Regions from separate parts of the uncultured Roseobacter sp. genome, predicted to be linked through region 2. Evidence: riboswitches for the same ligand, from Rfam matches in the RefSeq annotation. Region 2 holds a riboswitch; the other holds the start of a gene.
What was found. A riboswitch is a leader RNA that binds a small molecule or an ion and turns the genes downstream of it on or off. The one in region 2 is predicted to bind cobalamin.

Region 1 (4,208 bases), on a different contig from region 2:
GGAGACGTTGGCGGGCAGGGCGGTGGCCGCCGCATTTCGCAAGACCGCCGAGGCTGGCTTTGCTGACAGTGACCCGCTGATCCGCATGGCGGCGTTTCGCATCCTCTCGCAAGATCCCGATCCTGCCGTGCTGAGCAGGGGGCTCAATGACGCGGACGCCTTGATCCGCGCCGAAGCCGTTGCGCACTTGCCCGCGGGCCAAGCGCTCGACTTCATCGGCGACGCAGCAACCGCTGTCCGACAAAAAGCGGCGCAGAAAATCCTCACGTCAGGACAGACTACGCTTATCCAGGCGGCCATGCGCGCCGTGATCGACGCAGAGCGGTCCGACACCCTCGGGATGCTGGCGCGGCAAGCTGACGCGGCGCAGGAAACAGCCCTCGAAATCCTCGCAGACAGTGTTGACAATCCCCGCCGCGCGTTGATCATCCTGCGGGGGCTCGCCCCGCGCCACGACGCTTCATAATTTGGTCAGACCATGAGAATTGCCTATACGATTGCGCCCGGAAAAGGCGATACAGATCAGCTGCTTTATGGCTTTGCCCGCAAAGCGCTGACCCGTGGCCATCGCTTGTGTGGTGCCGTGCAGGTCAATACCGACAGCTGCGATGGCGGGCTCTGCGATATGGATGTGAAACTCCTGCCGGAGGGACCTGTCATTCGCATTTCGCAAAGCCTTGGCCCTTCCGCGACCGGCTGCAGGCTTGATCCCGAAGCGCTGGAACAGGCCGTGGGTTTGGTCAGCAGCGAAGTGGCCAAGGGGGCCGATCTGCTCATCGTCAACAAGTTCGGCAAACACGAGGCCGCTGGTCGCGGGTTTCGACCGGTGATCGCAGAAGCGCTGAGCCATGATATCCCGGTTCTTGTGGGTCTGAATGCGCTAAACCGTGCCGCGTTCATCGCGTTTACGGGGGATTTGGCCCAAGCGCTTCCAGCTGATGAGGCGGCATTGACCGCATGGTTCGACGCGCAAATCGCGGAACGGAACGCGCCTGCCTGACCCCCGCCACGGGGAACGCTGTGAAAACACATTGCCTGCTGCATTGCCGTTGACGCGCCCGGTGCGATCCGTCATGCGGAGCCGGGATCAGTTAGGTCCTGGCGCATCGCAGCATCGGAGACCGCGTGACCCCCAGCATTGCAACCGACAGCAAGGCGAACCTTGTCGGCAGCCTGTGGATGGTGCTCGCCATGGCCGCTTTCGCAGTCGAAGACGTGTTTATCAAAGCGGCGTCGCAAACGCTGCCCGTCAGTCAAATCCTGATCCTTTTCGGCCTCGGCGGTGCTATCGTCTTTGCCGGTCTGGCCGTGCTCAACCGGGAAAGCCTTTTCACGCCGGATGTGGTATCGCGCCCGATGCGGCTAAGGGTCTTTTTCGAGATCACCGGACGTCTCTTTTTCGTGCTGGCGATCACCCTGACGCCGCTGTCGTCGGCCACGGTGATCCTGCAAGCCACCCCCTTGGTTGTGGTGGCTGCTGCTGCCCTGGTTTTTGGTGAAAAGGTGGGGCCACGACGCTGGGTCGCGATCTTCATCGGGTTGCTGGGTGTGATCGTGATCGTGCGTCCGGGTTCAGACAGTTTTTCGCTGCTGTCGCTGTTGGCCGTTTTGGGCATGCTTGGGTTTGCCGGGCGCGATCTGGCGAGCCGCGCGGCCCCGGCGTCTTTGAGCGCGTCCATTCTGGGGCTCTATGGGTTTCTATCGGTTGTCGTCGCGGGGCTGCTGTTCTTCTTGTGGGAAGCGGCGCCCTTTGTCCGGCCTGATCCCGTGACGTCCGCGTGCCTCTTGGGCGCGGTGCTAGCGGGCGTTGCCGCCTACACCAGCCTGATGAAAGCCATGCGCACCGGTGAAGTCTCTGCGGTCACGCCCTTCCGGTACACGCGACTACTTTTTGGCATTGGCTTTGGTGTCGTCCTTTTCGGCGAGGACATCGGCTGGTCGGTGCTCTTGGGCTGCGGCCTGATCGTTCTGTCCGGTCTTTTCATTCTTTGGCGCAGCAAACAAACCACCGGTCAGGCATAGCCCGCGGTGGAAACACCCGCTTCTGCTTGACAATGCCCGTGGTTCTGACGCAACTGAATCCCAGTTGGTGCTTCGTGATTTGAAGTGAAAAGGGAATGTGCAGTCGATTGCTTTCGACGAAGCACAGCCGCCCCCGCGACCGTGAACGGAAAGGTCTGCCGATACCACTGGACATAGGTCCGGGAAGGTGGCGCAGACCGAAGGCAGCCAGGCTGCCGGGATCCGTGAGCCGGGAGACCTGCCAGCGACACGTGAGGAAACCGGACGGGGTGTTCCGGTGTCGGGAAAGCCCTGATCCCATCAGGCCCATCTCGTCATCTGACCCACGTCCCATGACATATGGGACAAAACACTATGACGACAGACGCAACAGCCTTGACCGGCCCTGCCACAGAATTGCTGATCTGTGTCAAATGCAGGCGCGGTCAGGAGATCCCGGAGGACGAACGCCGTCCGGGGCAACGCCTTTATGACACTTTGGCGCAAAACGAGATGCCGCCCGGCATTCGCCTGAAACCCGTGGAATGCCTGCAAAACTGTGACCATGGCTGCACGATTGCGCTGCGCGGTGGCGACAGGTGGACGTATATTTACGGAAACATCGATGAAGTGTCGCATCCGGACGTCCTGATCGATGGGGCGGCCCGCTATAACGCCACGCAGGACGGCCTGATCCCGTGGCGCGAGCGCCCCGACCATTTTAAACGCAACTGTATCGCGCGCATCCCGCCGCTGGAGAACGACCATGACTGATCTTGCAAAACTTCCCGTGACCGTCATCACCGGCTTTCTGGGCTCGGGCAAAACCACCCTGATCCGCGAACTGATGCAGAACCCCGGCGGCAAGCGGCTGGCCGTGGTGGTGAATGAGTTTGGCGATGTGGGGGTCGACGGCGACATCCTGAAATCCTGCGCCATCCCCGATTGCCCGGCGGAGAACATCATGGAACTGGCCAACGGCTGCATCTGCTGCACGGTTGCCGATGATTTCATCCCCACCATCGAGGCGCTGATGGCGCTGGAGCCGCGCCCCGATCACATCCTGATCGAAACATCGGGTCTGGCGCTGCCGAAACCGCTCTTGAAGGCCTTTGACTGGCCGGATATCCGCTCGAAAATCACCGTGGATGGCGTGATCGCTCTGGCAGATGCCGAGGCCGTGGCGGCGGGTCGCTTTGCGCCCAATGTGGCGGCGGTGGATGCGCAACGCGCAGCGGATGAGAGCATCGATCACGAAACGCCCCTGTCCGAGGTCTTTGAAGATCAGATTTCCTGCGCTGACATCATCCTGTTGACCAAGCCCGATCTGGCCGGACCGGAAGGGGTTGAGAAGGCAAAAGAAATCATCGCCGCCGAAGCGCCGCGCCCCTTGCCGGTGGTTGAGGTTGCCGAGGGGATCGTGGATCCGCGCATCATTCTCGGCCTCGAAGCGGCGGCGGAGGATGACATGGACGCGCGCCCCAGCCACCACGACGGCCCGCATGATCACGACCACGAGGATTTTGAAAGCATCGTGGTAGATATCCCCGAGCAAACCGACCCGGCGGATCTGGTGCGCGCGGTGGAGGTGCTGGCTAATGAGCACAACATCCTGCGCGTGAAAGGCTATGCCGCTGTGGCAGGCAAACCCATGCGCTTGCTGGTGCAGGCGGTGGGTGCCCGCGTCCGGTATCAGTATGATCGTGCGTGGCAGCCGGATGAAGCGCGGCAGGGGCGTCTGGTGGTGATTGCCGAACATGATGATATCAGAGTGGCAACCATTCAGTCCGTGCTGGGCGCCCGCGCCGTCGAGGCCGCAGAGTAACCCCCCATGCACGTCGTTTTCCGCGAAAGCCATGGGTTGGAGGAGACCGAGACGCCAACGGATCTGGGGCAGAGCCCCGCCGATCTGGTGGTGTTGTCGTTCTCTGACAGTGACCTGGGTGCTTTCGCGGAAGCCTGGCGGCGGGGCGGCGGGCCAGAGGGCAAACTGCCCACATTGCGGCTCGCCAATCTGGTGGCGCTGAAACATCCGCTTTCGGTCGATACCTATGTGGAGCAGACGCTGGCGGGCGCGAAGGGCATCCTGATCCGGCTGATCGGCGGCGTGCCGTACTGGTCTTACGGGCTGCAACAGGTCCGCGCACTGGCCGAGCGCAAAGGCATCGCGCTGGCGGTGCTGCCTGCGGATGGGCGCGTCGACGCAA
Region 2 (4,208 bases):
GGCGCTCGCCGACCAAAGCTTATCGGTGAGCGTGGACCGTCGCCAACGCGCGCGTCAGCTGCACGGCGTTCTGGCAATGGGTCTGATCGTGGTCTGTGTCACCAGCCTGGCGGTAGGAGCATCCGGCACATCGCTATGGCAGGCGCTCTGGGGCCTCGCGATCGGTCAGGGCACATCGGCAACCGACGCGGTGATCCTCTGGGACATCCGCGCGCCGCGCACTTTGCTGGGCGCCTGCGTCGGCGCCGCCCTGGCGGTGTCCGGCGCCGTCATGCAGGGCCTCTTTCGCAATCCGCTGGCCGACCCGGGGCTTTTGGGTGTCAGCGCAGGCGCAGGCCTCGGTGCGCTGCTCGCCATCGTTGTGGGAACCGCCCTGCCCCTTGGCATTGCGACCTACCTCGGAGATGCATTGCTGCCGGTCATGGCCTTTGTCGGCGCTTGGGCATCGATGATGCTGCTCTATGCCGTGGCCACGCGGTCCGGGCGGACATCGGTGGCGACCATGCTGCTGGCGGGGATCGCCCTTGCCGCCCTCACCGGCGCGCTCTCTGGCCTGCTGATCTTCCACGCGGATGATATGCAACTGCGTGAGCTCACCTTCTGGCAGCTCGGATCGCTCTCGGGCAGCACCTGGGCCAAGGTTGCAATTGCGGGGCCCGTCATCCTGCTGGCCACCCTGATCGCCACCACTCTCGCCCGAGGTCTGAACGGTCTCGCACTTGGCGAAGCCTCGGCCCACCACATCGGGATCAACGTGCAACGTATCAAGAATATCGCCATTCTTGCGGTCAGCGCCGCCACCGGGGCTGCTGTCGCGGTTTCGGGCGGCATCGGGTTTGTCGGGATCGTCGTGCCGCATCTGCTGCGGCTGGCCACGGGTCCGGATCATCACGGGTTGCTGATCAACTCCGCGCTGCTGGGCGCAAGCCTGCTGTTGCTTGCCGATATCATATCACGCTTTGTCGTCGCGCCTGCAGAATTGCCAATTGGCATCGTCACCGCCGTGCTCGGCGCACCATTCTTTTTGTGGATCCTCCTGCGCCGCCGCAATGTGGTGGATTTGTAAGATGATCAGCGCGCGGAACGTCACCCTGAGATACGGGCGCAAAACCATTCTGGAGAACCTTAACTTCAGCGCGCAACCCGGCGTGCTGACCGCGATTGTCGGGCCCAACGGCTCCGGCAAAACCAGCCTGCTCAAAACCCTGACTGGCGAGACCCCCTGTGACGGCGAGATCACCCTGGCAGGCTACGACATTGCGACAACACCGGCGTGGCAACTGGCCAGCTTCCGTGCCGTCCTGCCGCAATCGACGCCCATGTCGTTTCCTTTTCAGGCCATCGAAGTGGTGCGGCTTGGCCTCGGTCAAGGGGTATCGGCGGATGCGCATCTGCCAGACCGGGCCCTCGCGCGGGTTGGCCTCGCCGGCTACGCACAGCGCTTTTACCAGGAACTGTCGGGCGGCGAGCAACAACGTGTCCAACTGGCGCGGGTGCTCTGCCAAGTCTGGGATCCGGTGATAGATGCGCAGCCGCGCTGGATGCTGCTGGATGAGCCGGTCTCAAGCCTGGACATCGGTCATCAGCTTGAGGTCATGCGCATCGCCCGGGACTACGCAGATGCGGGTGGCGGTGTCGTCGCGGTAATGCACGATCTCAACCTCTCCGCCATGTTCGCCGATCAAATCGTCTTGATGAAATCCGGCCGTATCATCGCGGACGGCCGGACCGATCTTGTGATGACGGATGCGCATCTGTCAGAGGCATATAATTGCGCGGTCCGCACCCGAACGCCGCCGCCATGCTCGGACTGGTATCTTCTGCCACAAGCAGCAACGCAGGCCGATGCAGGGTGACCCTTCTGGTGCCGCGACTCTCGGACAGTCGCTAACGCAGGTCCAAAAACCTGTCAGCTCACCAAAGCCGCTCCCCAACTGTTTTCTGACAGCCAATGTGTGAATGTCACTTGACGGTGGAGACCTTCTGTCGGACTGTCCCTGCGATGGTTCCCGGCTGCGAAATGCACAACCGGGATGAAAAGGGAATACGGTGAGGACGCGCCACTTGGCACCAAATCCGTGACTGCCCCCGCAACTGTGAGCGGCGAGCGACCCCGATGATCACCACTGAACGCCACCGCGTTCGGGAAGGATCGGGCGAGCCCGGACCCGCGAGTCAGGAGACCTGCCATCATTGATGCAACTTCAACCCGGGCGGGGCGTCCGGACAGGAGGCCATGATGGTTTTACGGGTCAACCCGTCAAGAGTGACATGCCTGCTGCACGCCCTGCATCTTCGCGGAGGGCGACATGGGACAACCAACTCACAGAATTACAATATGCACATCGTGCCGACATGAGGGCAGCGCGTGCCGTCCCGGCTATGAGCTGATCGTCAGGCTGCGTGCCGCGATTGCAGCGGCGGGCGACACGGTCACCGAGGATTTCGAGATCTCCGGCGTGGCCTGCATGGCGGGCTGCGCACGGCCCTGTACCGTCGCCTATCACGGCTCGCGCAAAGCGACCTATCTCTTCGGCGATATCGAGCCCGACGCGGACATCGACGATCTCGTGGCATTCGCCCGACAATATGCCCTGCTGGAGGACGGCTGGTGTTCTTCGGTGGATCGTCCCGGAAAGCTGCGCAAGACAACGCTGGCCCGTGTACCGGCAGCGATCATCGCGCTGGAAGACAGCACCGAGCGGGTCTCGTGAGCGCCGCCGAACTTGTTGCTGAGAACATCAGCTGGGCGCCCCGCGGGCCTGATCCGTTGCTGTTGCACCCCACCAGTTTTCGCGTGGAGGCCGGGCGGGTGCTGGGCGTGGTTGGTCCAAACGGGGCCGGTAAATCGACATTGCTGCGACTGATCTACCGCTACCAGCGCCCCTCGACCGGGCATATCTTTGTCGCCGGGGAAGATATCTGGGCCGTGCCCCCCCGCATGGCCGCCCGCAGGGTGGCGGCAGTGTTGCAGGAGCACATATCCCTCTTTGGCTTGACGGTCCGCGAGGTCGTTGCGCTGGGTCGCACACCGCACCACGGCGGGTTTTGGTCTGCGGGCGCGCGGGACGCCAGTATCATCGAGGCTGCGATCACGCAGCTCAATCTGGAGGCTTTCGCGGACCGCGATCTTGCCACGCTGTCGGGGGGTGAACGGCAACGGGTCATGGTCGCGCGCGCTTTGGCACAGGAGCCACAGGTTCTGGTGCTGGATGAGCCCACCAATCACCTCGACGTGCGCCATCAGCTGGAAGTGCTCGCCCTGATCCGCCAGCTCGATCTGACGATCGTCGTCTCGCTGCACGATCTCAATATGGCCGCTGACATCTGTGACACGATCCTGTTGCTGGACCGGGGCCATACCAGAGCTTTTGGTCCGCCCGATCTGGCACTGACCGAGGCGCTGGTCTCCACCACATTCCGTGTCGATGCACGCGCCGAGCGGCTCGCGCCCAGCAACACCCAACATTTCTCATTCCACCTGCCCGAGTGAAGGAGCCACATTAATGAAACCATCCCTGATCGCCCTGCTGATGAGTGTCATCGCAACAGGCCTAGGCGCCGAAACCACGGTGCAGAGCTGCAACCGCACGGTGACCTTTGATACCGCACCAAAGGCCGCCGTCTCCAATGATGTGAACCTGACGGAGATGATGCTGGTGTTGGGGCTTGCAGACCGGATGGTCGGCTACACCGGGATTTCCGGCTGGAAAACCCTCGATCAGGAGATGACGGCAGGCGTCGAGGCGCTACCGGAACTGTCGTCGAAATATCCCAGCAAGGAGGTGTTGATCGGTGCCGATGCGGATTTCTTCTTTGCCGGCTGGAACTACGGAATGAAGGTGGGCGGCGACGTGACCCCGGAGACCCTCGCGCCCTTCGGGATCGACGTTTACGAGCTGACCGAAAGCTGCATCCATATCGGTGAAAAAGACGCGGCGAGCATGGAAGATATGTACAACGACCTTCTGAACCTGGGCGCGATTTTCGACGTCAGCGAGAAAGCCACCGCGCTCGTGCAGGGATACCGGACCGAGCTTGAAGCCTTTACGGCGAACCTGGCCCCGCTGGAGACCGCACCACGGGTGTTTGTCTATGACAGCGGCGAGGACGTGCCGTTCACGGCCGGGCGCTACGCGATGCCCAACGCGCTGATCGAAGCGGCGGGCGGCACCAACATCATGAATGATTTCGCGAAAAGCTGGGCC

Region 1: linked by a shared signal. The riboswitch ahead of Q1A20_RS00310 (DUF1636 domain-containing protein) and the one ahead of Q1A20_RS19180 (DUF1636 domain-containing protein) in region 2 are both predicted to bind cobalamin.

The regions. Positions count from the first base shown of each region.
Region 1 is NZ_CANMXR010000001.1:64,953-69,160, reverse strand. It holds gene Q1A20_RS00325 (HEAT repeat domain-containing protein) at 1-466, shown strand, start outside; gene Q1A20_RS00320 (DUF2478 domain-containing protein) at 479-1,000, shown strand; gene Q1A20_RS00315 (DMT family transporter) at 1,126-2,022, shown strand; cobalamin riboswitch at 2,071-2,283, shown strand; gene Q1A20_RS00310 (DUF1636 domain-containing protein) at 2,377-2,775, shown strand; gene cobW (cobalamin biosynthesis protein CobW) at 2,768-3,826, shown strand; gene cobN (cobaltochelatase subunit CobN) at 3,833-4,208, shown strand, end outside.
Region 2 is NZ_CANMXR010000010.1:16,212-20,419, reverse strand. It holds gene Q1A20_RS19190 (iron ABC transporter permease) at 1-1,066, shown strand, start outside; gene Q1A20_RS19185 (heme ABC transporter ATP-binding protein) at 1,068-1,856, shown strand; cobalamin riboswitch at 1,987-2,207, shown strand; gene Q1A20_RS19180 (DUF1636 domain-containing protein) at 2,310-2,714, shown strand; gene Q1A20_RS19175 (ABC transporter ATP-binding protein) at 2,711-3,493, shown strand; gene Q1A20_RS19170 (ABC transporter substrate-binding protein) at 3,507-4,208, shown strand, end outside.